Regions from separate parts of the Arthrobacter sp. NPDC080031 genome, predicted to be linked through region 1. Evidence: riboswitches for the same ligand, from Rfam matches in the RefSeq annotation. Region 1 holds a riboswitch; the other holds the start of a gene.
The links. Region 1 has a riboswitch for cyclic di-AMP ahead of AB0323_RS18380 (M23 family metallopeptidase). Riboswitches for the same ligand answer to the same signal wherever they lie in the genome.
Positions count from the first base shown of each region.

Region 1 (12,555 bases):
TTGATGCGTCTTAGACGGTACATGAGTTTTGGCTGAATGTCACATTCAGGTCACGGAGCGTGACAAGCATTCGAGAGACTTCCATCGGATTGGCTACAGCCAGCCCAGGGGGTCAACGACGTCGCCGTTGACCATGACTTCAAAATGGAGGTGGCAGCCGGTGGAGGCGCCGGTGGTGCCGCTCAATGCGATGACATCGCCACGGCTGACCGTTTGGCCCACCTGGACGTTGAACGACGACAAATGGTTGTACGTGGTTTCCAGGCCGTTGCCATGGTCCACCACAATGCGGTTTCCGCCGCCATACGGATGCCAGCCGGCGAAAGTGACCTTTCCGGCCGCGGCTGCATGGACCTGGGTGCCGCACTGGGCCACGAAGTCCTGGCCTCGGTGGAACTCCCCCAAACCGCCCGTGATGGGATTCACGCGGTACCCGAAAGGCGAGGCCGTGGTCAGGGTGTCCAGCGGCGCGCCCAGGGTGCCCTTGGAGGACGATGTCTTGATGGTGCCGACGGACTGCGCGCTCAAGAGTTGCTTGAGCTTGCTGTCAGGATCCGCCGTGGTGGAAACCGCAGCACGGCTGAAGTCGATCGTGGCACTTGGAGCGGCCGGAATCTCAGGCTGGGTGCCTGCAGCCGAGGCGGCCTGGCTTGAGTCGGCCGTGGCCGTCATGGCGCCGGTGCCCGGCATGGCGACCGTCAGGATGAGGCCCGTCGTGGCAAGGGCCACTCCGGCCTTCTGTCCGGCCCCGCTCGCCGCGGCGAACTCGGCCATCTGCCGGAAAGGACCCTTGCGGCGGCGAAGTTCGCGATGGGGATCGCGGGGCCGCTCGTGCTCGACGGCGTTCGTGCTCCGCAGCTCAGCAGTAGGACCGGACGCGCGCCTGCGGCCCCTGGTGTTCTGCGTGGTCAAGGTTTTCCTCTCTGGCAAGCCTGCGAAGTTAGCTGTCGGATTCGGGCCAGAGAGATCGTGGACCCGGTCCGCGTGAAGGGCGCGAAGCGCGGGCTACCCGAAGGGGTCCCGCACTGTTTGCCCTTCCGCTGCGGACTTCACCCCAAGGCCGTCTTTCGACAGCCGATGGTGGTTCCTCCGCTTCTGCCAGTGAATGGACTAATCCACCTGATCCGCTGGCAGAACTCGGCTTCGGATCAGGTAACGCTTTGGTATCGGCGCCAGTAACAAACTATAGGGGATTAAGCCCCCGCGGTAATAATTTCGTTATCTTTGCGGGCCGCCTCGCCGGGACGGCTAGGCGACCGTGACAAAGACGTGCGAGGCAACCTCAGGCGGCAGCTCAAGCGCGCCGTCGATATTGGGCACGCGAACAGAGATGTACTCCCCCACGCGTTCCAGGGACACCCTGGCGCCGGGACGGATCCCGCCCTCGTCCAGCTGGAGCAGAAGTTCCGGTTCCACCTGGATCGGTTCAGCCAGCCGGCTGACGGTGACCCGGTTTTCAGGTGAGTATTCGTTCATGGCATCAACAAGGTTGACCACACCATCCGTAAAGGCATGGGACGCGGCTCCGCCCAGCGCCTCGAGTCCGGGGATGGGGTTGCCGTAGGGCGATTCCGTGGGGTGGTCCAGCAGCTCGTAGAGCCGGCGTTCCACGCGTTCGCTCATGACATGCTCCCAGCGGCAGGCTTCATCGTGGACGTAGGCCCAGTCCAGTCCGATGACATCTGCCAGGAGCCGTTCGGCGAGCCGGTGCTTGCGCATGACCTCGGTGGCGCGTTTCCGGCCCGTTTCAGTCAGCTCAAGGTGCCGGTCATCGGACACAATGACCAGGCCGTCGCGCTCCATCCGTCCGATCGTCTGGGAAACGGTGGGGCCGGAGTGCCGCAAGCGCTCTGCGATGCGTGCGCGAAGAGCCACGATGTTCTCTTCTTCAAGCTCCAAAATGGTCCGAAGATACATCTCAGTGGTATCGATCAGATCCGTCATCCAGCTCAGCTCCTCGAGCGCAGTATCTTGCGTATTTTCGCCAGCTCCAAGCTTAGCTTATTTGGAATTACTCCGGATAATTCTCGTGCCTCGTCCAACCCCCGTGGAACAGATGCTTCCACGTGGCGGACTATGACACCTTCGGTTCTGCCCCCGCCTGCGGCGTCAGGCAGAATTGGGGAGTCGAAGGGGCAGCTTGCCACCTGCCGCGACGCATCTAGGCCGCTACTTCACCATTGGAGCATCCCGTGAGCGACAACAGCATCACTATCCCCGCCGATTTGCTGCCCAAGGACGGCCGGTTCGGCGCCGGGCCCTCCAAGGTCCGCCCGGAGCAGATCGAAGCACTTTCCGCCGCCTCGACAACGATCCTGGGCACCTCCCACCGCCAGGCACCGGTCAAGAACCTGGTGGGCTCCGTCCGCGAGGGACTTAGCCAGTTCTTCCGTGCACCCGAGGGCTACGAGGTGATTCTCGGCGTCGGAGGCTCCACCGCGTTCTGGGATGTCGCCAGCTTCGGCCTGGTCGAGAAGAAGGCCCAGCACCTCTCCTTCGGTGAGTTCGGTTCCAAGTTCGCTTCGGCGACCAACAAGGCACCGTTCCTGGAAGCTTCCTCCATCATCAAGTCCGAGCCCGGCACCCGGCCGGTTTCCCAGGCCGAAGCAGGCGTGGACGTGTATGCCTGGCCCCAGAACGAAACCTCCACGGGTGTGGCCGCTCCGGTCAAGCGCGTTCAAGGCAGCGACGACGGGGCCTTGGTCCTGGTTGACGCGACGTCCGCAGCCGGCGGCCTGGACGTCGATGTTGCCGAGGCTGACGTCTACTACTTCGCACCGCAAAAGAACTTTGCCTCCGACGGCGGCCTGTGGCTCGGTCTCTTCTCCCCCGCCGCCCTCGAGCGCGCCGCCCGCGTCAAGGCAAGCGGCCGCTGGATCCCCGATTTCCTGGACCTGCAGACGGCTATCGACAACTCGAAGCTCAGCCAGACCTACAACACGCCGTCCCTGTCCACCCTGGTGACCTTGGATGCCCAGGTCCAGTGGCTCAACAAGAACGGTGGCCTGGACTTCGCTTCCGGACGCACCGCGGACTCCGCAAGCCGCATCTACAACTGGGCCGAGGCTTCCGAATACGCCACGCCGTTCGTCGCGAAGGCCGAGGACCGCTCCAATGTCATCGCCACGATCGATTTCGATGACTCAATCGACGCCGCGGCCATCGCCAAGGTGCTGCGCGCCAACGGGATCGTGGACACGGAACCGTACCGCAAGCTGGGCCGGAACCAGCTGCGCATCGCTACCTTCGTTGCCATCGAGCCGGACGACGTCTCTGCATTGCTCGCCAGCATCGACTATGTGGTGGGCGAACTGAAGAAGTAAGGGACTGCCGCGTTCGCGCGGTCAGGACTGGTCGGCGTCGTCCGGACCCGCGCCTTGGGACTCAATGCGGAAGAACCGCATCCCGCGGGCGCTCCTATCGAAACGGAGCCGCAGCTGGCGCGCGCGGATGATCCACACGATGCCGACGACGGCGGTGCCGGCGCCTGCCGCGGCGGCCACGCCCACAGCCCATCGGGGTCCGGCCACGTTGGACACCCATCCGACGAACGGTGCCCCGATGGGCGTTCCACCCATGAAGATGGCCATGTAGAGTGCCATGACCCTGCCGCGCATGACAGGTTCCGTGGTGGACTGCACATAGCCGTTGGCGCTCGTGATCATGGTCAGGGCGAACAGTCCGCAGGGAATCAGGGCCAAGGCAAACATGGTGTAGTTCGGCGCCAGGGCGGCCAGTCCGCTCGCGAGGCCGAACCCGCCCGCCGCCGCGAAGATGAGCCGCATCCGCGGCCGCCCGCGCCGGGCGGCCAGCAACGCTCCTGCGACGGAGCCGATCGCCATGACTGAGTTGAGCAGCCCGAATGCTCCCGCGTCCATACCGAACACCGTGCCGACCATGGCTGCGATGAAGAGGACGAAGTTCAGGCCGAAGGTGCCCATGATGAAAATCGCGACGAGGACAACCACAATGTCCGGGCGATCGCGGACATAGCGAAGCCCTTCCCGGATGCGGCCCTTGCCTGCGGCGGCCCGGGGTTGGACGCGCAAGGAGGAGAGGGGGATGGCCCGGATCGCCCCAAGCATTGCGAGGAAGGTCAGGGTGTTGATCATGAATACCCAGCCCGGCCCCACGGCAACCGTCAGCGCGCCGGCCACGGCCGGACCGATCATGCGGGCAACGTTGAAGGATGCGCTGTTCAATGCAACGGCGTTGGAAAGATAGTCGTCCTTGACCAGCTCCGACACGAACGTCTGGCGAACCGGGGCGTCAAGTGCCGAGACAACGCCAAGCAAGAGCGCGAACACATAGACATGCCACAACTGCGCAGCACCGCTCAGGACCAGGAGTCCCAAGCCAGTGCTCAGGACAGCCATGGCCGATTGGGTCATGACCAGGAGCCTGCGCCGGCTGTAGCGGTCGGCAAGCAGTCCGGCCCACGGGGCCAGGAAAAGCTGCGGGCCCAGTTGGAGGGCCAAGGTCACGCCCATCGCGCCGGCATCATGGTTGCTCAGATGGGCGAAGACCAGCCAGTCCTGGGCGGTCCGCTGCATCCACGTGCCGACGTTGGAAATGAGGGCACCAATGAACCAAATGCGGTAGTTGGGGACACCCAGCGATTTGAAAGTGGACATCAGATTCCACCTTCACGAAGTTCGCTCGCCGGGCCCGCCAAGTGCTAGTCAGCCTCGATGTCGTCGGCGTCGTCGTTCTCTTGTTCGCCGGCGGAGGCGGCGAGGTCCTCAGCGGAGGGGCCGCCGTCGTCGTCCGCGTCAAGGGGGACGCCGGCTTCCTCCGCCAATTCTTCGGCTTCGGTAGCCTCGTCCTCCGGACGGACGCGCTTTGCCCACGGCACCCATTCAGGAGCGAGGATGGAGTCCTCCGACGGCAGCAGGCCAAGCTCGCTGACCGTGACCACTTTCGAGCGCGAGTTGCGGGTCACGACCGCGTACCACTGCCAACCGCCGTAGCCGGGCAGCCTTGATTCGAACAGGTGCGTGACGACGCGTTCACCTTCGGAGCGCGCGGCAATATGCGGTCCGATCTCACCCGGTTTGGCAATGGTTTCCACCGCGTTCCGGGCGACGTCGACGGCGGCGGCCAAGAAAGCGTCCGGCTTGCCGACGCGCCACACAGGAAGGCCGGTGCGGGGTTTCGCCGTTGCCGGCTTCCGCTCGGCACCGGGACCAGCCGTTCCAGCAGCGGCGTCATTTCCGGCCACTTCAGGACTGGCTTCAGCGGATTCCGATGTCATGGCAGGTTTAGGCTTCCAGCTCGTCGGCAACCTTGCGCAGGGCTGCAGCGATGGCCTTGCCCTTGGCGCCTTCAGGGTACTTGCCGGCGGACAACGTGCCGGAGAGGTTGTCCAGGACAGAGACGAGATCCTGGACTACCGGAGCGAGCTCGCGTGCGTTCATGCGCTTGGCTTTGGCGATGGATGGCAGCTTGTCCAGCACGCGGAGGCCCAGCGCCTGGGCGCCCCGGCGACCGTCGGCGACGCCGAACTCAACCCGGGTGCCTGCCTTGAGATCCGCTACGCCTTCGGGCAGTGCGGATTTGGGCAGGAACACTTCCTGGCCGTCCTCTGCCGCGAGGAATCCGAAGCCTTTGTCCTTGTCATACCACTTGACCTTGCCGGTGGGCACGTAATCAACCTTCTTCGTTCTTACTTGCGAGACACAGCCGGCGCGCCACCGCATCCGCAGGATACTGCGGGAATAGGGGTAACTGCCTGGACCGTGTTGGTCTATTGCTTCAAGGTTATCCTGCCCGGCCGCGGATTCTCGCTTTGAGACCACGCAGGCAGGTCCTGGCGCCTTTTGTCGGCAACGAGGCTGCACCTTGGCCTGCAACAGGGGATGCGGCCCGGGACTGTTAGCGTTGCTTCCATGATTCCCCGCGACTTCCGCCGCCCGCTCACGATCGTCGCCGCCATCGTCGCAGTCCTTTCCCTGGCGTCCGTAGCGGCCGTCATGGCCGTAGCTTTCGCCAACGCCGTGGCACCGGTCTGGGTCACGTCCACCGCTCTCTACGGGCTTCCGCTCGCCTTCATTTTGATGGCCGCGTTGGTGGTTGACTCTGTCCGGGCGCGGCGTCGCCAATGAGCAGCCGGAAAGCCCGACGGCGGACCCGGCTGGCGGTAACGTTGAACTGATGTCCCTTATTCGCGCGCTCAGCAAGGAACTGGAAGCGCGCAGCGATGACTCGCTGCGGGCCCTGTTTGCCGCGCGGCCCGACCTCATCTCCCCCGTGGTCCCGGACTTCGCCGCACTCGCGGCGCGGGCAAGTGCGCGGGTCAGCGTGCAGCGCGCCCTGGAACGGCTCAACAAACCGGAGATGCAGGTACTGGAGACAATCCACCTGTGCACCAACACCGACACCGGCCACAGCGTCTCCGCGGCAGGACTGAAGAAGTGCATCAACGGCGCCACCCTTGCCGCGCTCGAGCCGATCCTTAACAAGCTCCAGGAACTGGCCCTCATCCACCGCGCCGATCCGCCGGCCACGGTGCACAATCCAGGCCGGCAGCGTTTCTACTTGCCGGTGGGCAGCCTCAAGGACGTCATCGGCATCTACCCGGCCGGCTTGGGCCGTAGCTACACCGAGCTGGTACGGCTGCAACCCGCCTTCGCCCAGCGCGTGGTGCATCTCGTCGCCGAACTCCACCAGAGCGGGGCCAATATCCTGCCCGCCACGACGCCGATGGACGCGGCGCTGGCGCTGCAACGTTGGACATCGACACCGGAGGACCTCCAACACATTCTGTCCGAGGCACCTGCACGGACGCGTCCCCTTTTGAACAAGTTCGGCAGCTGGGCCATGGGCGCCGTTCCCCAAGCCCAGCGCAAGGCTTCCGTGCTCCATGAAGGCCGCGACGTCGGTCCCGTGGACTGGCTCCTGGCCCGCGCTTTGCTTGTTCCCCTGGACGCCGGCCACGTTGAACTCCCGCACAGCGTCGGCCTGTCCCTGCGTGGCGGCGCGATCGTGGACCACTTCACGTTGAAGCCTCCCGTGCCGGAGCTGGGCCAAACGAGTGCTGCCTTGCGCCGGAATGCCGCCATGGGGGCCATCGCCGAAGTGCTCCGCCTGGTGGGTGACCTCCTGTACGCGGTCCGCGAGCAGCCGGTGGTTACCCTGCGCAGCGGAGGGGTCGGCGTGCGTGAACTCAAACGCCTGGCCGACAGCCTCCGCCTGGGATTGTCCGAGACCGCCCTGATCCTCGAGCTCAGTGCCTTGTCCGGATTGCTGCGCCTCGACGTGGACAGTTCCACCTGGGTTCAGCCGCCGTCGGTGGAATGGCTCACTCTTCCCCGCCAGGAGCAGTGGCTCTGGCTGGTCAACGCCTGGCTCGCCAGCGAGCGCGCTCCTTCCCTCGTGGGACAAACCCTCTCCGGACCTGCCACCACGGCACCGCGATCCGGTTCTCCGGCAGGTTCCATCAATGCCTTGTCCGCCGAGGCCCAGCGCCCTGACGCCCCGTTGGTGCGCAAACGGATCCTGGAGATCCTCGAGGAGCTCACCCTCGAGGCGGGAGCACCGGACGGCAAGGCGCCGGTGCTCAACGCCGAAGCCGTCATGGAACGCGCGGAATGGGCCCAGCCCCGGATGTCCCGGCGGTTCAGCTCCCTTGTCCGCGGCATCCTGCACGAAGCCGAACTCCTGGGGCTCATGGGCTCGGGCGCCCTGACCCAGCTTGGTTCTGCGATTGCCACCGAACAGCCCGAGCTGGCACTCAGCATCCTCGGCGAACACTTGCCCGCCGCGGTCAACCATGTGCTGCTCCAGGCCGACTTGACCGCCGTCGCCCCGGGCTATCTGGCACCTGAACTGAGCGAAAAACTGCTCTTGCTCGCCGACGCCGAAGGCCAGGGTCCGGCCACGATCTTCCGCTTCTCCGCAGATTCGATCCGGCGCGCGTTGGACGCCGGCCAGGACGCGGAAACCATCCTCACGTTCCTGCGCACGCACTCCGCCACCGACGTTCCCCAACCGCTCCGCTACTTGATCAAGGACATCGCCTCAAGGCACGGCCGGCTGCGCGTCGCCAGCAGCCCCAGTTTCATCCAAAGCGACGACGAGGCCGCCATCGCCGAGCTCGTCCGGGAGCCGGGAGCCGCAAGCCTGGGACTCGTCCGGATCGCCCCCACAGTACTGACCTCCACGGCGAGCCCGCGGGAGACGGCGAGGGTGCTGCGCGAGCTGGGACTCTCCCCTGCCGTGCAGGAGGCGGAGACCGCCGTCGTGCGCTATAAGAGGACGACGGCGGTGGCCGGTGGCGTGCGCCCCGTCTACACGGCGCCCCGCACCGCTCCGCCGGACGACGACGTCGACGCCCAGCTCGCGGTGCTGAGGCACCACCGCGCGGTCCACGGCGAAGCGACCGGCGAGGCGGCAACGCAACTGGGACTCGAAACCCTGCAGAGGGCCATCCGGCTGAAGCAAGCGGTCACCATGAACGTGGTGGACGGCTTGGGGAATTCCAATACCGAAACCGTTGTTCCCGTATCAGTGTCCGGAGGGCGCGTCAGGGTGTTCGACGCCGCCCGGGATACCGAAAGAGTCCTGTCCATCCATCGCATCATCGATGTGGAGCCCGCGGGCGAACCGCGCAAGTGAGGAAACAATAGTGAGCGACGGTCCGCTGATCGTACAGAGCGACAAAACCATCCTGCTGGAGGTCGACCACGAGCTCGCTACCGAGGCGCGGCATGCGATCGCGGCGTTCGCCGAGCTCGAACGCGCCCCTGAACACGTCCACAGCTACCGGCTCACCCCCTTGGGCCTATGGAATGCGCGCGCCGCAGGACTGGACGCCGAAAAAGTCCTCGACACGCTCCTGCGCTACTCCAGGTTCCCGGTGCCGCACTCATTGCTGATCGACATCGAAGAGACGATGTCCCGCTACGGTCGCTTGCGCCTCGAAAAGGACCCGCAACACGGACTGGTCATGCGCACCACCGACTATCCCGTACTCGAGGAAGTCATCCGGGCCAAGAAAATCGCGCCCTTGCTGGGGCCAAGGATCGACGGCGAAACCGTGGTGGTGCACTCCTCCCAGCGGGGACAGCTCAAGCAGTTGTTGCTCAAGCTTGGCTGGCCGGCCGAGGACCTCGCCGGCTACGTGGACGGAACTCCACACCTGATCGCCCTGAACGAGGACGGCTGGCACCTGCGGCCGTACCAGAAACTTGCCACGGAGAACTTCTGGGCGGGCGGCAGCGGCGTCGTCGTGCTGCCCTGTGGTGCGGGCAAGACCCTGGTGGGGGCCGCAGCCATGGCTACCAGCTCCACCACCACGCTGATCCTGGTCACCAACACTGTCGCGGCCCGGCAATGGAAAGACGAGCTCCTGAAGCGGACGTCGCTGACGGAGCAGGAAATCGGCGAGTACTCGGGCGCGGTCAAGGAGGTACGGCCAGTCACGATCGCCACCTACCAGGTCCTGACCACGAAACGCGGAGGCCTGTACCCGCACCTGGAACTCGTGGACGGCCACGACTGGGGACTCATCATCTACGACGAGGTCCATCTCCTGCCGGCTCCGATCTTCCGGATGACCGCGGACCTCCAAGCGCGGCGCCGTCTGGGACTCACTGCGACGCTTGTGCGTGAGGATGGTCGCGAGGGCGAGGTCTTCAGTTTGATTGGCCCCAAGCGCTACGACGCACCGTGGAAAGACATCGAAGCCCAGGGCTACATCGCGCCCGCCGACTGCGTCGAAGTCCGGGTGGACCTGCCCCGGGACGAGCGCGTCGCCTACGCGATGGCGGAGGATGCCGACAAGTACCGGCTCTGCGCGACGTCGGAGACCAAGACCCACTTGGTGGACCAGCTCGTTGCCCTGCACCAGGGCGAGCAGCTGCTGGTGATCGGCCAGTACATCGACCAGTTGGATGAGATCGGCGAGCGCCTGGACGCCCCGGTGATCAAGGGCGATACCAGTGTGAAGGTGCGGCAGAAGCTGTTCGATGCCTTCCGCGCCGGTGACATCAAGACCCTCGTGGTGTCCAAAGTGGCCAACTTCTCGATCGACCTGCCCGAGGCCTCCGTGGCGATCCAGGTATCCGGGTCTTTCGGTTCCCGCCAGGAAGAGGCTCAACGCTTGGGACGATTGCTTCGCCCCAAGCAGGACGGCCGTGCTGCACGCTTCTATTCCTTGGTTGCCCGGGACACCCTCGACCAGGACTTTGCCGCCAAACGGCAGCGCTTCCTCGCCGAACAGGGCTACGCCTACCGGATCATGGACGCCAAGGACGTACCCGCCGGATAGGGCTAGGCAACCAGCTGTTGTGCGCGCTCCGGCTGCTGCGCTGCTTGCAGCACGACGACGTCGACGACGGCCCAGGAGTCCCCGTCCTTGAGCTGCGCATCGGCGAAGCGTTCGGCGGCAAGGCGGTCGCTGAACTCTTCGTGCTCGATGCGTCCGGAAAGCGTATCCAGGTAGCTGACATGGAATTCGACGTTTTGAGTTTCAACGCGTGATTCTTGTTTGTTTTCCATGGCTCAAGTGTGAATCGGGGCTCTGACAATTTAGGACTGGGCCCGCGGCGTGTTGGCTTTTAGCCGCGAACGTTGCCCCGGGCCGCCTGTTCAGGGCCTCCGCAGCACTTCCGCAGCGGTGCTCCGGACCGCCGCGGTCACGGCGTCCAGGATCCGCGACGGTGTCCGCCACCGTTGCCAGTGCAGGGGCACGTCCAGCGGCTGCTCGGGCGCGAGCTCCACCAAGTGCCCATCGGCTATGTCCCTGCCGCATTGCGGTTCAGGCAGCAGTCCCCACCCGAGCCCCAAGCGGATGGCCTCGGCAAACTCCTGGCTGGAGGGAACATAGTGCCGCGGCCCTGCCGGTTCCATCCCACGCCGGGCACCGCCCAGGAGCTCGAGGAAACGGTGCTGGTACTCATCCTTGCGGTCGAAGTCCACGGCCGGAGCCGCGCGCAGCGAGGCGACATCGACGCCGTCGGGAAGCCACCGCGCCCTGAATTCCGCAGTGGTGACGGCACGGTACCGCATGCTCCCCAGCGGCTCCACCCGGCAGCCCTGCACCGGCTCGGGAGTCGCGGTCACGGCGGCCATCACCGTCCCGGCGCGCAGCATGGACGTTGAATACTGCTCGTCGTCCCGGTGAAGATCAAAGACGGCGTTCAGCTCCGCCGGGATCCTGGTAAGTGCCTTGAGGAACCAGACGGACAAGGAATCCGCGTTGACCACGATCGGAACCGAGACCATCGGCGATTCGCCCGGCAGGCCCAGTTCCAGTTCGGCGTCGGCCTCCAACTGGGCGAGCTGCCGCGCCAGCCTGAGCACCACGTGTCCCGACTCCGTGGCCCGGACAGGATTGCTGCGCTGCAGCAATACCCTGCCGGACGCTTGTTCAAGCGCCTTGAGGCGTTGGGAGACCGCCGACGGCGTGATGTTCAGTGATCGGGCAGCGGCGTCGAGCGTACCTTCAGTGAGCACGGCGGCGAAGGTGTGCAACTGTTCAGAAGAGAATCGGGCCATAAGAGAATCTTACGATGCCTAAGAATATTTAGCTGGACTAATGTTGAAGGCAAAACCTAGCCTCGAAGCATGAACTCCCCCGATGTCTTCCACGCTGCAGGCCTGGGCCTCGGCACAGGCCTTGCCCTCATTGTTGCCATAGGCGCCCAAAATGCCTTCGTCCTCCGGAAAGGAATCCGCGGCGAACATGTCGGAGCCATCGTTGCCGTGTGCGCCATCTCGGACGCCGTGCTCATCGCGGCCGGAGTGCTCGGGACAGGAGCCCTGCTCACCGCGGCGCCTGCCGCCGTCGTCGTTCTCCGTTACGTCGGCGCCGCCTTCCTGGTCACGTACGGGGTGATGGCGGCGCGGCGGATCCTCAAGCCGCAATCGCTCGTATCCGCTGAGCCCGGGCCCCCGGGCTCCGCTCGAGGCGGATTGGCGGCAGCGCTGGCAACTGTCACGGCACTGACCTGGCTCAACCCCCACGTCTACCTGGACACCGTATTGCTCCTGGGATCCGTGGCGAACGCGCAAGGGCCCGGGCTGCAGTGGTGGTTCGGCGCCGGAGCCATGCTGGGCAGTATTCTGTGGTTCTGTTCACTCGGGTTCGGCGCGAAACTGCTCCGTGGTTTCTTTGCGCGCCCTGCGTCTTGGCGGGTCCTCGACGGCGGGATTGCCGTCACCATGGTGGGACTCGGCGTCGGGCTGGCGCTCGGCAGCTAACGCGGACCACAACCATCACCCCGATAATTCTCACAACAAGCATCCAGTCAACTCCCAGAAACTGGGAGCATCATGAATGGTATGAAAAAGAACGGCCCCGAAGCCAAGCTCCTCGTCGTCGACGACGAACCCAACATCCGTGAGCTGCTCTCCACCTCGCTGCGTTTTGCCGGCTTTGAGGTCGTTGCGGCGTCAAACGGCCGCGAAGCGCTCGCTGCCGCCGATCTTCACGCCCCGGACCTCGCGGTCCTGGACGTCATGCTCCCCGATATGGATGGGTTCACTGTCACCCGCCGCCTTCGGGCCGCCGGAAAGCACTTCCCCGTCCTGTTCCTGACTGCCAAGGACGAC
Region 1 is NZ_JBFBLA010000024.1:10,671-23,225, forward strand. Features, by position in the region: gene AB0323_RS18380 (M23 family metallopeptidase) at 94-912, opposite strand; cyclic di-AMP (ydaO/yuaA leader) riboswitch at 915-1,122, opposite strand; gene AB0323_RS18385 (metal-dependent transcriptional regulator) at 1,249-1,944, opposite strand; gene serC (phosphoserine transaminase) at 2,193-3,323, shown strand; gene AB0323_RS18395 (MFS transporter) at 3,345-4,634, opposite strand; gene AB0323_RS18400 (DUF3027 domain-containing protein) at 4,679-5,254, opposite strand; gene AB0323_RS18405 (cold-shock protein) at 5,262-5,645, opposite strand; gene AB0323_RS18410 (hypothetical protein) at 5,889-6,104, shown strand; gene AB0323_RS18415 (helicase-associated domain-containing protein) at 6,154-8,616, shown strand; gene AB0323_RS18420 (DNA repair helicase XPB) at 8,627-10,270, shown strand; gene AB0323_RS18425 (hypothetical protein) at 10,273-10,500, opposite strand; gene AB0323_RS18430 (LysR family transcriptional regulator ArgP) at 10,591-11,499, opposite strand; gene AB0323_RS18435 (LysE/ArgO family amino acid transporter) at 11,569-12,204, shown strand; gene AB0323_RS18440 (response regulator transcription factor) at 12,286-12,555, shown strand, end outside.

Region 2 (17,437 bases), on a different contig from region 1:
CACTCCACCGTGGCCAAGGAAGTCGGTGAGGAAACGGCCAACCAACTCCTCACGGGCTTCGGGACCATCCACGCTTCCATCGTCAAGGCCTCCGATGGCGCCTCCCAGCTCGCCGACGGCGTCGGCAAACTCAGCGACGGAGCGGCAACCCTCCACGACGGCACCAGCAAGCTCAGCGGGGGCGCGTCCGAGCTTCTGGCGGGGCAAAACAAACTGCGCGACGGCGCCAATCAGCTGAACGACGGCGCCGGCCAGCTCAGCGCGGGGCTCACCGAACTGAAGAACAAGACCGCTTCCCTCCCGTCCGATTCACAAAAGCTCGCCGAGGGCGCCGCCCAAGTAGCCGCCGGAAACGCGCAGCTGAACGCGAAAGTCCAGGACGTCGTCGGGCAACTCTCGGCGTTCGACGCCGGGGCGCGCGACCGCGTCGTGGGCAGCACCCAGAAACTCGTGGCGAGTGGTGTCATCACGCAGGACCAGGCAAATAAGATCATGGCGGACTTCGACACTGCCGCTGGGTCCGGCCCGGTCACCGACGCCAAAGCCAAAATCTCGGCCGATGCCGCCCAGATCCAACAGCTTTCCAACGGATCGGCCGCTGTCAGTGCGGGTGCCGCCAAACTTGCGGGCACCACGCCGGCGCTGACTGGGGCCATCGGCCAGGCCTCGGCAGGCGCGGACCAGCTCAGCTCCGGCGCTGGGACGCTGGCCGCGGGTGAACAGTCTGCCGTCAACGGCACCGCGGCCCTCGCGGACGGTGCCGCAAAGCTCGACGACGGCGCGGCGCAGCTTGCCAGCGGTGCAGCCACGGCCGCAGACGGATCCCGCACCTTGGCGAGCGAGTTGGCGAAGGGCGCGGGCAAGGTCCCGAACCCGAACGACGCCCAGAAGAGCGAGGTGTCCAAGGTGATCGCCGATCCGGTCGCGGTCAACAACGTTTCGCAGGCGAAGGCAGGGTCCTATGGTGCCGGCCTGGCCCCGTTCTTCCTGACGCTGTCCCTCTGGATCGGCGTGTTCATGCTGGTCCAGGCCATGCGTCCTATCACGCAGCGGGCCCTGGCCTCGAACGCTCCGTCGTGGAAAATCGCCGTCGGCGGCTGGCTGCCGTTCTTCGTGGTGTCCGTGCTGCAAGCCAGCATCCTCACCCTCGTGGTGGACCTGGGGCTGGGGCTCAACGCGGCCCACCCGGTATGGATGTGGTTGTTCATGCTGGCTGCTGTCATGGCGTTCACGGCCCTCATCCAGGGCATCGTGGCTTTGCTGGGAACTCCCGGAAAGTTCGTGGTGCTGGTCCTGCTGGTCCTGCAGTTGGTGTCTTCGGGAGGAACGTTCCCGTGGCAAACCACCCCCATGCCGCTGCATGTGGTGCACGAGATCATGCCCATGGGCTACGTGGTGACCGGCATGCGGCACCTGATCTACGGTGGCGACTTGTCCATGATCTGGCCGATTGTCCTGGGCCTGCTTGGCTACACTGTGCTGGGAGCCGCGCTTTCCACGCTGGCCGTCCGCAAGCACAAGTTCTGGACCCTCAAGACCCTGAAGCCGGAGATCGCGGTATGAGCATGCAAGAGCCGGATGTCCCCGGGCTCCCGGAGAAGAAGCTCCGCCCGGCCCGCACCAACGCGACCAAGCAGCGGCTCTTCGACGCTTCCATGGAGCTGATCGGCGAGCGCGGCGCAGCAGGCGTCACGGTGGACGAAATCGCGGCCGCAGCCGGAGTGTCCAAGGGAACGGTCTACTACAACTTCGGGAGCAAGTCCGATCTGATCGCCCAGTTGCTGCGTCACGGCGTCGACATCATGCTCGGGCGGCTCCAGAGAATCGAAGGCCTGCACGCCGATCCGCTCGAGGCCATGGAAGCCATGCTCGGGCAAGCCATGGACTTCATGGACGATTACCCGTCCTTCGCGCGGCTCTGGATCAGCGAGAACTGGCGGACACCGAGCGAATGGGGCAAGCTCTTCGTCGAACTCCGCAGCGAGTTACTGGCGGTGATCGGCGCGGCCATCGAAAAGGTCGCCTCCACCTACACCGTGGATGCCGGCATTGCCCGGGGCAGCCTCGAAGCGGCGATGTTCGGAGCGATCTTCGTGGTGGGCCTTGACAGGCAGACGTACAACCCCGAGCGCACCCGCGAACAGAGCATAGCTGCCATCATGACCATCATGCGCGGCTATGTGCTGCGGTAACGGTATGGCAACTGCCGCGTCATGAGGCGTGGCGATGCTCCGGTCAGGGATGATTAATCCCATGCGTCACATGGGGAACAGCGGAAAGCTTGCGATCATCTCTGCCGTGGTGTCCGCTGGTTTGCTGGTGCTCCTCGCCATCACCCTTGAGGAAACCGTGATGTACACCTTCCTCGGAGTCTTGGCAGTTGGCTACTTGGCGTGCGTCGCCGAGGTTTTCGCCCGTCGAAGGTACTTCATGCTGGTTCTCGGAGCTATCTCGACGATCCTGTTCATCGCTTTCGGAATCGCGTTCCTGCGCATGTGGGGCCTGGCCTTCAACCAGGACGAGAATGCCCTGGGCAGCGCGGTCAGCACCAAAGATTCGGACATCTACTTCTACCTCGCCGCACTCGCCGGGTGCATCTCCTTGCTGGTCTTGTTCGTGGCGGCGGTATGGCCCTCCCGCAAGAACCGTGCGAAGGTCGCGGCCCGACAGGCTGCCCGGCGGCCGGCGGCCCGTCCGGCGTCGCGTCCTTCCCCGGCACCCGCCAGGCCCGCCCAGCGGCCGGCGGCCCGTCCGGCGTCGGGGACTGCCAAGCGTCCTGCGCCCCGCAGCCCGGCAGCGCCTACCAAGCGAGCGACGTCCGGATCCCTTCCTCCGCGATCGCCGGTTCAGCGCAAGCCGGCCCCCAAGCGTTGAGGCACTTCGGGCGCCCCCGCTTCCTCAGGTTTGGCGCGCCGCTGCAGCACGGCAGTCGCCACGCCGCCCAGCAGGAGGAGGCCACCGGCCAGCTCCGCCGCCGTCGGGACCTCTGAGATGAGCAGCCACGCGGCGGTCATTCCCACCACAGGAACCAACAACGTGAACGGCACCACGGCCGAGCTCGGGTAAAGGCTGAGCAGCCGGTTCCAGATGCCATAGCCCACGAGCGAGGCGAACACGGCCGTGTAGATGGCGCTCAGGATGGTCGCCGGCTGAAGGTTGGTGAGGGTCCCGACGACGGCGGCCGGGCCGTCCACGATGAGCGACAAGCCTGCGAGGGGCAACGGAACCACGGCCCCGGACCAGACCACCAGCCCCAGTCCCGAGGCCGCCTTCGCCTTGCGTGCGATGATGTTTCCCGCGGCCCAGGACGACGCCGCTGCGAGCACGATCATGAGCGGCACCACCGGGGCCACCAAGCTTCGACCCACCGCTACGAGGGCCAGTCCGGCCACACCGAGCACCACCCCTGTCAGTTGGCGCTTGCTCGGCCGCTCCCCCAGGAACCGGGCGGCCAACAGCACCGTCAGGAGCACTTGCGCCTGCAGCACCAACGAAGCGAGCCCGGCCGGCATACCGAGGGCCATGCCAAGGTAGAGGAGGCCGAACTGCCCGGCGCTCATGAACAGCCCGACGCCGATGATCGCCTTCCAGCTCACGTCCGGTTTGCGGACGAAGAAGATGCAGGGGAACACCACCAGCACGAAGCGGATGGCCACGAACAGCAGCGGCGGCACGTCCGCCGCGCCACCGCTCCCGTGGCCGCCAATTCCGCTTGCGGGATGGAGGCCAAAATCGATCGCGACGAAATTCAGGCCCCAAAGGATGGCGACAAGGACGGCGAGTGCTGAGTGTCGGATATTCACGATTCAACTCTGACAGCCAATCGGATGAAGCACCAGCGTTGAGTTCTGCATCAAATCATGTACGTTTGCTTCATGATTGAGATTGCGGCGTTACGGGCCCTCGTAGCAGTGGAACAGCAAGGATCCGTGGTGGCGGCCTCGGAGGCCATGGGCTTCAGCCCGTCGGCAGTCTCCCAACAGATCAAGAAGCTCGAGAAGCAAAGTGGTGTGACCGTCCTCGAGCGCCACGGCCGCGGCGTGCTGCTCACCGACCGGGGCATGGCATTGGCCGAGTACGGACGCCGGATCCTGGGCGAATTGGAGGAGTTGCAGGCCACCCTGCTCGCCGACCCCGCGAAGCCGAGCGGAGTGCTTCGGCTCGTCGGGTTCTCGACGGCCTGCCGCGGCCTGGTTGGTCCGATGCTGGGGAAACTGGGCGCGGCCGGGGCTGTTGCCCCCGCCTCTTCGGCCGCGGCGAGCTCCAGGCTTGACGGCTCCGGGCTTGAAATCCGGGTGGTGGCCGAGGACCCGCGCGAGGCCGTCCAAAGGGTCGCAACCGGTGAAGCCGATCTCGGCGTCGTACACAACTGGCACTCGGTGCCTTTGGTGATTCCGGAGAACATGGTCCACGAGGACCTCTGCCTGGACACCGCCGACGTCCTGCTGAACTCAGCGCACCCGCTGGCCGGCCGGACCGCCGTCGAGCCTTCAGACCTGGTGGACGAACGATGGATCAGCACCCCGGCAGGTGCCATCTGCAATGAGGCGTTGCTGGCCATCTTCGCAGGCCTCGGGCGCGTGCCGGACATCCGCATTTTCGACCCCGACTTTTCCACTCATATCGCCATGGTTCAGCAGGGGGTTGCGGTGGCCCTCGTGCCGCGGCTCGGCAGGCCCGAACTCCCCGCCGGAGTTGTGGCGGTGCCCGTGGTCAACCCGATGCAGCAACGCCAAGTGGGAATCGTGTACCGGAAGACCATGACGGCAAGCCCCAGCATCCGCCACGTGGTGGGCTTGCTGCAGGAGGTGGCCGCGGGCCTCGACGTCGGCTAGCTGCCCGCCGGCCGCGCGAACTGGCAGCAAATGCCCTCTGGCGGCGCAAAAAGGGGCATTAGCTGCCAAGTCGCGCCGAGGATTTTACTTCCTGGGGCGGGGAACCGCGAAGTGGGTCAGGCGGGCATCCTGCCCGTCGAGTTCAGCCCACGGCTTTTCGAGTTCCATCACGGTCAAGGCGCTGGTGGGGTAACGCGTCGCGGCATCCATGTAGGCGTCATGGTCGGAGTCGCGGGAAGCCAAGTGCATCGCGAGGTCCTGCACTCCGGGCATGTGCGAGAAGATCATGAGTGTCGTGACGGTTTCCGGCACGTGGTTGATGACGGTCAACATCCGCTGCGCGGAGGCGGCATACAGGCCGTCCTCGAGTTTCGGCGTCGGGGCCTTGTCCCCCAGCTCGCTGCACACCCACGTGCAGGTCTGCCGGGTCCGCAGCGCCGACGAACACAGGATGAAGTCAGGAATCACGTGGTGCCTGAGGAGCCATTTCCCGGCAAGGGGTGCCTCCCGGTGGCCACGCTCGGCAAGGGGTCGCTCATGATCCGGCACCCCAAGGGGCCAGTCCGACTTCGCATGCCGCATGATCACCAGCCGCTTGATGTGATGCTCGCTCATCCCCCCACCCTACTATCCCAACTAGCTCGCATTAGGTGTCGTTTTGGGGCCCGTAAACGACAACAAATGCGAGTCAGTTGGGTAGACCGCGGAAGCGAAAGCGCCCGCCCCCAAGCAGGGAGCGGGCGCCTTGAGCGCGTGGAGACTAGATCGAGTATTCCGGAGCGGCCCAGACGATGACCTCGGGGTGCTCGTAGAAGCGGTAGCCCTGGCCCCGTACCGTGCGGACGGTGTTTGCGAGGCGGCCGAGCTTGGAGCGGAGGCGCCGGATGTGGACGTCGATGGTGCGCTCGTTGGGGACCTCTTCGGCGTTGCGCCACAGGCCCTCGAGGAGTTCGTCGCGGCCAACGGTTCGGGTGCCGTTCTCGACGAGGTAGTTGAGAAGCTCGAACTCCTTGAACGTGAGGTTCAGGGATTCGCCGTCGAGGTGCACTTCGCGGCGGGCGAGGTCGATCAAGACGCCGGACGGGCGGGCTTCCTGTGCAGGCTGCGGACGGAGCGCCTCGGAACGCTGGCGGTTGCCGACGGTGGGGTCACCGAAAGTCGAACGGACGACGTCGAGCGCGGAACCGGGCGCGCTGGCCGGGGCTACCGCGACGGCGGCGTAGCTCTCGGCGCCGGAAACGAGGGACTGCGCGTAGGCCCGGATTTCCTGGGCAAGCTTGGCGATGGATGTTCCGGCGGCCGCGGCGGTATCTTCGTCGATGCCCATGTAGAGCACGAACCCGCGGGCCACATTGTCGTTGGCAACGGGACGGATGGAGCGGTCCGCTGGAGCAAGGACAGGCGTGGGTGCGGTCATCGGCGAGGCCTCGTTGGCGGGAACAGCGCGGAGCTGGCCGTAGGAGTTCGGGTTGTAGCCCTGGGGGACATAACCGGGTGCCTGGCTGCCACCCTGCGGTGCGGGCTGGGCGTAGGCCGGGCGGTTGCCGAAGCCGGGACGCAGGCCAGCGTTCGACGCGGCCTTGTTGGCGTTACGGACGGAGATGTGGACGTATCCGGATGCAACTGACATGGATTGCTTACCTCAATGTGAATAGCCGTCATCGCGGCTTCGAATGCTGGTCTGGTCCCCGCAATGAGATGGGGAGGGGCGCCCGACGCTGGGCAGGGGGCGAATGCCTGAAACTTCTTGGGGTCTTAAGTTAGGCATGCATTCGACAACAGCTCATCGAAGGACCAGCGGGTGCGCTGGGCTCGATCGCTGCGGCTGCAGATGCTGTTGAGTTCTTGTTCACATTTGAAGTGTGCAACGTAACAAAGGGAACTTGCAAGTAACAAAGGACCGGACCGTCCACATTTTGAGACGAATCGGACTATTGTGCCGCACATCACAATTCAGACATGTCCAAATGTGACCCATTCTCGTTCGTCACACTGGCCTTTATGAGCACAATATTCGAAGCAGGTTTGATGAAATGACCGTTTTCTGAATATTAAGTCACGTCACGCGCTTGCCTTTGAATCTCGAGATATGAAACAACCCTTGTCCAATCGTGAGTCTGCATCTCATGGAAATTTTTTGCCAATTCGTCTGCTACGGGCCTCGTTGCAGTGCAAGCGCGACGCGCCGTCGTGACCTTCTTTGAATCCGGAAAGCGCTTGCGACACGGCGAGTCACGTCATTCTGAGGCCAAAGCGCGACAAAGAAGGTCAGGACGGAGGCAAGCAGCACCCATCGCTAGTTGGTAGTGCCGGTTCCTTGGGTGCTTGAGTTGGTGGCCGTCACGATCTGGATGGACTGGGCCGTGTACTTGTCGGATTCCTTGAGCGAAGTGACCCTCACGCTGGATCCGGATTTCACATCGGCGAGCGTCAGGGTGGTGGCGGTGGTTCCGCTTCCGCGCTGCCGCATGCCTTCCGCGACCACGACGTCCGTTCCCAGCGCATAGGTTTTCGTGAACCCGTCCTCGCTCTTGACGGTCATGGAGCTCGCCGAGATGTCGGTAACCGTTCCCAGCTGGCCCGCCATGGTGACGTAGGTGCCGCTTTGGAGGACCACATATTCCGAGTGGATCGCCGCATTCAGACCGCCCATCCCCACCCCGAGGCCGCCCGGACCTGCGTTCGCGCCGCCTGGGCCGCCGAATCCGCCCTGGCCGTTCTGCCCGGCGCCCGGCGCCTGCGCACTGCTGGTGTCAGCCGCCACGGTCCCGTTGCCCGCGGCGTAGGCACCGGCCCCTGCCGCCGCAGCGACCACGACCGTTACGCCGCCGACAATGATCCCCTTCTTCAAGCTCCAATTCTTGAAAAACGAGGGGCGCGTTTGTCCGGAGTTGTATTGCTGCGGGGTACCCCACCCCGCGGCGGGCTGCTGGTTCACCGGCGGCTGCGGGGCACCCCACCCCGCGGCAGGCTGCTGGCTCGCCGGCGGCTGCGGGGCGCCCCACCCGGCGGCAGGTTCCCCGGCTAAAGGCTGCCCGGAATCATCAAGGGGGCGGATCACCGGCTGCGGGTGCCCGTTCCCCGGCTCGGAACCAGGTACAGAGGGGTTGTTTTGCTGATCCATGGTGTGTTCTCCATCGAAATCGAGACTGTTGGTCGTGGTAGTGCTTGTCCCAAACAGCGTCAGCCGCTTTGCTGTGCATTGGCTGTGTCGAACTGCAGGCTTGCCTGTGACCTCCCGCAGAGTGGGTCGGATGCTCCCCGAACCGGCACAACCTCTGGACAGGTGGCTAGGCTGGGACTCACAGGGTGCTCACAGCAACGGCAAAGCACTGGCAAACCCGCAGATTGGAGAGTTGTCCCATGGCATCCTCGCACTCCATGACCAACAACCTTCCGCAACTCAGCCACCCGGACGGTTCCCCCATCCGTGCCCTTGTGGTGGACGACGAACCCAGCCTCGCCGAGCTCATGAGCATGGGCCTGCGCATGGCGGGTTGGTCGGTGGCGGTGGCCGGCGACGGTCCCGCCGCAGTAAAGCTCGCCAAGGACTTCCGGCCGGATGTCCTGGTACTGGATGTGATGCTTCCGGGGTTCGACGGCGTGGAGCTGCTGGGCAGGATCCGCGCCTTTGCGCCTGAGGTGCCTGCGCTCTTCCTCACCGCGAAGGATGACGTGCAGGACCGGATCGTCGGCTTGGCCGCCGGCGGCGACGACTATGTCACCAAGCCCTTCAGCATGGAGGAAGTCCTGCTGCGCCTGCACCGGCTGGTCCAGCGCTCGGGCGTGGCCGCGATGGACACGGCCGAACTGGTGGTGGGTGACTTGACCCTGAACGTGGACACCCGTGAAGTCACCCGCGCCGGCGAAGACATCCCGCTCACGGCAACCCAGTTCGAGCTCCTGCGCTATCTCATGGAAAATCCCAAGCGCGTGGTCAGCAAGGCCCAGATCCTGGACCGCGTGTGGGACTACGATTTCGGCGGGCAAGCCAACATCGTAGAGCTCTACATCTCATACCTGCGCAAGAAGATCGAGGCCAACCACCCGCCCATGATCCACACTGTGCGTGGAGCAGGCTACGTCATCAAGCCCGCCGAATAGCCGGGGCTCCGAATGTCCGCACTCTCGGGTATCCCCCGCCAGACCGACCACAGCTGGTTCAATCCTTCAACCTGGCACTTGCGCACGCGCTTGATCCTTCTCTCGATGGCACTCCTCGTGGCCATCTGCGGCGCCGTCGGGGTGGTCAGCTACGCCTCCATGGATGTGTTCCTCACGAAGCAGCTGGACCAGCAATTGATGCAGGCCTCCCATGGCCGCCCGCCGCAAGGCAATCCTGGCGGCCGCCCGGACCCCTTGGATCCCAGGGGCCAGAGCATCGGCACGCTGAATGCCCGCATTCTTGCCGGTCGGGTGAGCAGCGATGCAGGATTCTTGTCCTCGGATGCCACCCGCGCTCCGCTGACGCCCAGCGACGCTCAAATCCTCTCGGCGCTCCCCCCCGATGGCCGACCGGTTGATCGCACCCTGTCCAATGGCGGTTACCGGCTCGTGGCCACCGAAACTCCTTACGGCGATGTTGTCATCACGGGGCTGCCGCTCGCCTCGAAGCAGGACACCGAGGCCTCGCTCGTCTGGACCATGGTGCTCGTGTCCTTGGGCGGGCTGGTCCTGATCGGGCTGGCCGGAACCGTGCTCATCCGCCGCACCATGCGCCCCCTGGAGCAGCTCTCCGACGTCGCTACGAAGGTATCGAAACTTCCGCTCGACGCCGGTGAGGTGGCACTCGCGGTGCGCGTTCCGGCGTCGGCGGCCCATCCGAGCACGGAAGTGGGAAGCGTCGGCCATGCTTTGAACCTGATGCTGGACAATGTTTCCAGAGCCCTCGAGGCGCGCCAGCAAAGCGAAACAAAGGTGCGCCAGTTCGTGGCCGACGCCTCACACGAACTACGCACTCCGCTGACCGCCATCCGCGGCTATACCGAGCTCTTGCGCATGACGGAGACGTTCACCGAGGACGGTCGCAAGTCACTGGCCCGTGTGCAGAGCCAGTCAGAACGCATGACCACCCTCGTCGAAGACCTCCTCCTGCTGGCCCGGCTGGACGAAGGGAAGGCCCCGGAGTTCACCGATGTGGACCTCACGCAGTTGGTGATCGAGACCGCCAGCGACGAGAAAGTCATGGCCCCGGATCACATCTGGCAGCTCAAGCTTCCGGACGAGCCCCTCATGGTCCGTGGCGACACCACTCAACTCCATCAGGTTTTGGCGAATCTGCTCTCCAATGCCCGCAAGCACACGGAGGCGGGAACCACCGTGGTCACAAGCGTCATGCGTTCGGCCGACGGCAGCGCCGTGGTGACGGTGACCGACAACGGGCCGGGCATCCCGCCTGAATTCCAGGGCAGGATCTTCTCACGTTTTGCCCGTGCCGACGCCGCCCGCTCGGGTTCCGAGGGCACGTCCGGGCTCGGCTTGTCGATCGTGGAATCCATTGTCCAGGCGCATGGTGGAACCGTCGAAGTGGCATCGCGGGCCGGCCGAACGGAATTTGCGGTGCGGCTTCCGGCGCTCAGGACCGCCACGGCCTGAACGGCAACCCAGGAGGGCGTGACGCCGGTGCGCGGCGAGCGCAAGTTGACCCACCGGCGTCGTGATCTCCGTTACCTAAATGTGACTTGAGCGGAATCCTCCTGTACCGTCGAATAGGTGCGCTGGATAATTCCGGCCACCGCCGGGTAGGCGCCGAGCTCTGCCCCTCCCCGGTGCCCAACAGTCCAGGCAGAGACGGGGGACCCAGGTCTCCGGGCAAGCGCTCATGTTGAGCCAGCCCTAGGGGTGAAGCCGTACAGCCACGATTCCCTGTGGCCACGGCCGGATGACCTCATCCGAATCCGACAGCTAACTCCGCAGGCGTCGAGAGGCAATCACCATGTCTGATTCCAGGAATCAGTCGCGCTCTGTTGCGCGCCACCGCGGCGAACCAGCCCGGAGAAACAAGTCACGTTCCACCTTGAGGCGAGCCGCCTCGAACCTTGGCACCGGCCAGCGGATGGCAGTTGTTGCCGGCGTCGTTGCCGTGTTCCTTGGCGCAGGCGCCGCCACCCAGGCCGCCGGACAAGCCATCAATGCCCAGGACATGAGCCGCACGTCCGAATCCCGCGCGACGGACCACGCAGCCACGCCGCCGGCGAGCGCGAGCGCAAGCCCCAAGCCGAGCGCCACGCCGACGCCGAGCCAGGCACCCGCCCCCGCTCCGGCCGCCGTCGCGCCCCAGGCTGCCGCACCGGCCGCACCCGTGGCGCCCCCGGCCGCCGTGGCGCCCCCGGCCCCCGTTGCACCCCCTGCTCCGGCAGCCCCGGCCGCGCCCGTCGCCGTCGATGATCCCTCCGGCGCCCAGGCTTATGCCGCAAGCATCCTGCCCTCCTACGGTTGGGGCCAGGGCGAAATGTCAGCCCTGATCACCCTGTGGAACAAGGAATCGGATTGGCGCACCACTGCCACCAACGCCTCCAGTGGCGCCTACGGGATCGGGCAATCTCTGCCGGGCGACAAAATGGCATCAGAAGGCGCCGACTGGCAGACCAACTACCAGACGCAGATCCGCTGGGGCCTGAACTACATCAAGGAACGCTACGGATCGCCGTCCGCGGCGTGGTCCTTCCACTTGGCCCACAACTGGTACTAAGCCGAAGCCACGCAAAAATGCGTTGAGGTCCGTCCCCTTCAGGGGGCGGACCTCTGCGTTTTTCGACGAGGCAGGCGATTCGCCACGCCGGTCATACATCCACAGCCACGTCACAGGTTCCGCCTAAAGCCCTCATATTCTGCAACGGCACTCTGGATACATGACGCTCATCGAATCCACCTCCGGAACCCTGAAGGACCCCGCGGTGGTGCCGCCGGGCCTTCCCATCCAAGCCAGCACTCCCATTCAACGCAGCACGGTGCGGCGCGCCCCCGTGGACACCCACACCGCCATCCCCGTGCTCGATGTCACCATCCCCGTCTTCAACGAGGAACGCGACCTCGAAGAGTGCCTGCGCAGGCTGCACGGCCATTTGCGCGAATCCTTCCCGCATGGCTTCCGCATCACCGTGGCGGACAACGCAAGCACGGACAGCACCTTGAAAATCGCCGAACGTGTGGCCAGGGAACTGCCTGAGCTCGCGGTTGTCCATCTTGAGGAGAAGGGACGCGGCAACGCCCTGCGCAGGGTGTGGCTCGCGTCGCCGTCGCCGGTTCTGGCTTACATGGACGTGGATCTGTCCACGGATCTCGCCGCACTGGCTCCCCTTTTGGCCCCGCTGATCTCCGGCCATTCGGATCTCGCGATTGGAACACGGCTGACCCGCGATTCCAGGGTTGTCCGCGGCCCCAAGCGCGAGTTCATTTCGCGCAGCTACAACCTGATGCTGCACTCGTTCATGGGCGCCCGCTTCAGCGATGCCCAATGCGGCTTCAAAGCGATCCGGGCCGACGTTGCGCAGCAGATCCTCCCCCACACCTTGGACAACTCGTGGTTCTTCGACACTGAACTCCTGGTCCTCGCCGAACGCTGCGGCCTCCGGGTCCACGAGGTTCCGGTTGACTGGATCGACGATCCCAATTCAAGCGTTGACTTGGTGCGCACCGCCTTGGCCGACATCCGCGGCATGGTCCGGCTCACCCGGGATCTCGTCTCGGGACGCATCCCCATTCCGGAACTGCGCGCAGCGCTTGCACGCGGGCCGCTCCCGGCGTCGTCCCGCACCGCCGAGCAGAGCCCGCGCAGCAGCCTTTTCGGGCAACTGGTCCGGTTCGCCGCAATCGGCGCTGCGTCCACCCTCGCCTATGTGCTCATCTTCTTGTTCTGCCGCGGCTTCATGGACCCGCAACTGGCCAACTTCCTGGCGCTGCTCGTCACGGCCATCGCCAACACCGGAGCCAACCGGCGCTTCACCTTCGGCATCCAAGGCGGGAACCCCGTACGGCACCACTTCGAGGGTTTGATCGTCTTCGGGATCGGCCTCGCGCTCACCTCCGGGGCACTCGCCTTGGTGCACAGTACGACGACGCCGGACCGCTGGGGCGAGCTCCTCACCGTCGTTGCGGCGAACCTCGCCGCCACCGCGGTCCGCTTCCTCTTGTTCCGGCTTTGGGTCTTCCGACAGCCTGTCGCGCAGGCGACTGCACCCGCCACACAAGCCACATCGCGCACAGAAACGGCAGCATCATGACTTCCACGATTACTCCCGCAAGCACAGGACCGGCCGGATCCGACTCGCCCAACGCCGTCGGAACTACCCAGTCACCGCAGGGCGGGCACTCGACAGGCCCGTCAACCCCCGGTGCCACGCCCCATTGGACGCGATACGCCTTTGGCCGGCAGCCCCGCTGGGTGCGGCCGTCCGCCGCCGGGCTCCTCGTAGCCACGGCCTTCCTGTATCTTTGGAACCTCGCAGCCACCGGCTACGGAAACTCCTTCTACGCCGCCGCCATCCAGGCCGGCACCAAGGACTGGACGGCGTTCCTGTTCGGTTCGCTCGACGCCGGCAATGCCATCACCGTGGACAAGCCGCCGGCCTCCTTGTGGATCCCGGCCTTGGCGGGCCGGATCTTCGGCTTCTCACCCCTGAGCATGCTGGTTCCCGAGGCGCTCATGGGCGTGGCCGCCGTCGGTCTCCTCTATCTGACGGTCAAGCGGATCTCCGGACCGGGCGCTGGCTTGTTGGCCGGTGGTGCTTTGGCACTGACCCCGGTGGCCGCGCTCATGTTCCGCTTCAACAACCCCGACGCCATGCTGACCCTGTGCCTGGTGCTCGCGGCGTACTTCACTACCCGTGCTATCGAACGGGCAGGCTGGAAGTGGCTCGCCGCGGCCGGCGCCGTGGTGGGCCTGGCATTCCTGAGCAAAATGCTGCAGGGTTTCCTGATTGTTCCGGGCCTGGGACTCGCGTACCTCTGGGCCGCACCTACCCCGTTGCGGCGGAGGCTGCTGCACTTGCTGGGCGCATTGGCAGGTATCGCTGTGGTGGCAGGCAGCTATGTGGCTCTCTTCCAGCTGACTCCGGCTTCGGCGCGGCCCTACATGGCAGGTTCGCAAACCAACAGCTTCCTCGAGCTGACCTTCGGCTACAACGGGCTGTCCCGCATCACCGGTTCGGGCGAAGGGACGCCCGGCGGAGGGGGCGCTGGAGCGCCCGCTGGCGGTTTGGGTGCGTTCGACGGCGGTGGTGGCGGCAACGCCGGTTTCGGTGGAGCTGCCGGGATCGCCCGCATGTTTGGCAGGAGCTTCGGCGCCGAGGTCTCCTGGCTTCTTCCTGCGGCGCTCATTCTGCTGGCAGCCGGCCTGTGGTTCACCCGCCGGGAAGCGCGAGCCTCCCGCACCCGCGCCGCGCTCATCCTCTGGGGTGGCTGGCTTCTGGTCACAGCGGGGGTCTTCAGCTTCATGGGCGGCATCGTCCACCCCTATTACGCGGTAGCGCTCGCACCGGCAATCGCAGCGTTGGTGGGCATCGGCAGCGTTGAGCTGTGGCGTGGCCGCGGGTACTGGCCTGCCAGGATCGTCCTGGCAGTGGTAATCCTCGGAAGTTCGGCTTGGTCCGCGGTTCTCCTGGGCCGCGACGCCTCGTGGCTTCCCTGGTTGCGCATCGTGATCGTCGTCCTGGGCGTGGTGGCGGCCGCGGCAATCCTGCTCCGCCTCGACTCGCTCAAGCCGGCCGGCCGGTTCCGGAAGGCCACGGCCGCAGCCGTCGTCGTCGTTTCCCTTCTGGCCGGCTGCCTGGGAACCGCGGCGTGGACGCTCGCGACGGCGGCAACCGCGCACTCCGGTTCCATCCCGACGTCGGGACCCGCCGGCTCCGCCATGGGTGGCTTCGGAAACCGCGCCGGAGGGTTCGGCGCAGCTGGTGGCGCGGGCCAGGCCGGAGGGCCGGGTTCGGAGGGAACGGCCGACGCAGGACTGACCGCGCTGCTGACGTCCACCACCACGAAGTGGTCGGCGATCGTCTCCGGCGCCAGCCAGGCCGCAAGCCTTGAGCTTGCCACCAACACCAACGTGATCGCGCTCGGTGGCTGGAACGGTGGCGATCCCTACCCCACGCTGGCACAATTCCAGGACATGGTGGCCAAGGGACAGATCGGTTACTACATTGCAGGAGGCGGCATGGGTGGCGGCGGCGGATTCAGAGGCCAAGGCGGCAATTCCGAGGTAGCCTCCTGGGTACAGGCCAACTTCCAAGCCCAGACGGCGGGCAGCTCCACCGTCTACAAGCTGACAAAGTAGATTCCGATGACCGCTTCCTATTCCACGGACACCGGTTCCAAACCAGCGCAGCCCGTCCCGCCGTCGCGTTTGGTGGAGCGGGTCCCGCCCGGCCTGAGGCAAAAACCCCGCCGCAACAGTGACCCGCATGCCCTGCGGCACCGCGGGGAGCTCGGCATTGTCCTGCTCGCAACGGCGGTCCTGTATCTCTGGAACCTTGGCGCTTCCGGCTGGGCCAACCCGTTCTATTCCGCCGCAGCCCAGGCCGGTTCGCAGGATTGGGCGGCCTGGTTCTTCGGATCCTCCGATGCCGCCAACTCCATCACGGTGGACAAGCCGCCGGCGTCCCTCTGGATCATGGGCCTCTCGGTACGGATCTTCGGGCTGAACTCCTGGAGCATCCTGGTTCCCGAGGCACTCATGGGCGTTGCCACGGCATGGCTGCTGTATCTTGCGGTCCGGCGGGCCGCGGCCCCCGCCACCGGCGACCCGCGGCTCGCGCACCGGGCCGGGTTGCTGGCCGCCGTCGTCATGGCCATCACCCCGGTAGCCACCCTCATGTTCCGGTTCAACAACCCGGACGCCCTGCTGGTGCTGCTCATGACGGCCGCCGGCTACGCCACGCTGCGGTCCATCCAGGACGACAAGCTGCGCTGGCTCCTGCTGGCCGGGGTGCTCCTGGGCTTCGGCTTCCTCACCAAGCAACTCCAGGTCCTGCTGGTGGTTCCTGGATTCGCGGTGGCGTACGTGGTTGCCGCGCCGGGCGGAGTGGGGCGTCGCCTGCTTCGGCTGCTAGGCGCTGGGGCAGCCATGGTGGTTTCGGCAGGCTGGTGGCTCGCCGTCGTCGAACTCGTTCCGGCGAACATGCGGCCGTACATCGGCGGCTCCCAGAACAACTCCATCCTGGAATTGACGCTCGGTTACAACGGCCTGGGTCGGCTCAGCGGACAGGAAACCGGCAGCGTCGGGGGCGGCAACGGTTGGGGAGTTCCAGGGCTGTTCCGGATGTTCAACAGCGAGTTCGGCGGCCAGATCGCATGGTTGTTGCCGTCGGTGCTGGTTCTCGGGGCCGGGCTGCTGTGGCTGGGCCGCCGTGCCCCGCGCACCGATGGCGTCCGTGCCTCGGTGATCGTGTGGGGCTCGTGGGTGCTTGTCACCGGGCTGGTGTTCAGCTTCATGGCCGGCATCATCCATCCCTACTATGCAGTAGCCCTGGCCCCGGGCATCGCCGGGCTTGCTGGCTTGGGCGGAGCGCTCTTGTGGCAAAACCGCGCGCAGCTCGTCGCCGCGGTAGCGCTCGCCGCGGCCGTGGCCGCAGCGGGATTCCTGGCCTTCGATCTCCTGGGCAGCACCACCGCGTATGGTCCGTGGCTGCGCTGGGCGGTGCTGCTGGGCGCCCTGGCAGCCGCGGCCGGGCTGATGCTCTCGGGACGCTTCCCGTCCCGCATCCTTCAGCCCACGATCCTTCAGCGCACGACGGCGGTGCTCGCCCTCGCGGCCTCCCTCGCCGGCCCGCTGGCGTACTCGATCTCAACCGCCTCCGTAACGCATAGCGGCGCAATCCCCAGCGCCGGTCCCACGACGACGTTCGGCGGCTTCGGCTTCGGCGGCCGGGGCGGCTTCGGACAAAACGGCGCGAGCCAAAACACAGGCCAGAACAACGGCCAAAACACAGGCCAGAACAACGGCCAAAACACTCCCCCGCAAGCCCTCCGGCAGCCGGGCATCCAGGGCGGTGGCTTTGGCGCGAACCGGCAAGGCGGTGGGATGGGCGGCCTGCTCGGCGCCACCACGCCGTCGTCGGAAATGGTTGCCGCACTGAAAACCGGCGCCTCGAACTACACTTGGGCGGCCGCCGTCGTGGGTTCCAACAACGCCGCCGGCTACCAGCTGGCCACCGAACTGCCCGTCATGGCGGTGGGTGGCTTCAACGGCACCGACCCGTCCCCGACGCTCGAACAGTTCCAGCAGCTCGTGGCAGAAGGCAAGATCCACTACTTCATCGCCGGCGGGACCATGCAGGCGAACAGCGGATCGGAAGCTCCTGCCCGGATCGCGCAATGGGTGGCTGCGAACTTCCCGGCCCAGGACATTGGCGGGACCACGGTGTACGCACTGGCTGGCTGAGTGGGCTGAGGAAGTCCGCAGGAGAAATCTTTCCAAAAGACTCTTGTTTTGCAAACGTTTGCAGAGAAAAGTGGACGCCACTGCAGATCCATTTCCAAGCTTGCGTTGCATCAAGGAGGATGTATGTATTTCGCCGACTGGCTCGTTTTAGGGGCCTACTTCGTAGTAATGATAGGTATCGGTTGGTGGGCCAAGAGCCGAGTGAAAAACGCCGCCGACTTCTTCA
Region 2 is NZ_JBFBLA010000012.1:97,847-115,283, reverse strand. Features, by position in the region: gene AB0323_RS12215 (YhgE/Pip domain-containing protein) at 1-1,563, shown strand, start outside; gene AB0323_RS12210 (TetR/AcrR family transcriptional regulator) at 1,560-2,192, shown strand; gene AB0323_RS12205 (hypothetical protein) at 2,263-2,874, shown strand; gene AB0323_RS12200 (EamA family transporter) at 2,847-3,803, opposite strand; gene AB0323_RS12195 (LysR family transcriptional regulator) at 3,876-4,835, shown strand; gene AB0323_RS12190 (histidine phosphatase family protein) at 4,920-5,450, opposite strand; gene AB0323_RS12185 (winged helix-turn-helix domain-containing protein) at 5,596-6,465, opposite strand; gene AB0323_RS12180 (hypothetical protein) at 7,132-7,959, opposite strand; gene AB0323_RS12175 (response regulator transcription factor) at 8,199-8,939, shown strand; gene AB0323_RS12170 (HAMP domain-containing sensor histidine kinase) at 8,952-10,430, shown strand; cyclic di-AMP (ydaO/yuaA leader) riboswitch at 10,572-10,768, shown strand; gene AB0323_RS12165 (hypothetical protein) at 10,852-11,526, shown strand; gene AB0323_RS12160 (bifunctional glycosyltransferase family 2/GtrA family protein) at 11,687-13,057, shown strand; gene AB0323_RS12155 (glycosyltransferase family 39 protein) at 13,054-15,105, shown strand; gene AB0323_RS12150 (glycosyltransferase family 39 protein) at 15,112-17,211, shown strand; gene AB0323_RS12145 (sodium:solute symporter family protein) at 17,335-17,437, shown strand, end outside.
Region 2: it holds a riboswitch for cyclic di-AMP, as region 1 does, so the genes downstream of both, AB0323_RS12165 (hypothetical protein) here and AB0323_RS18380 (M23 family metallopeptidase) in region 1, are expected to answer to the same signal.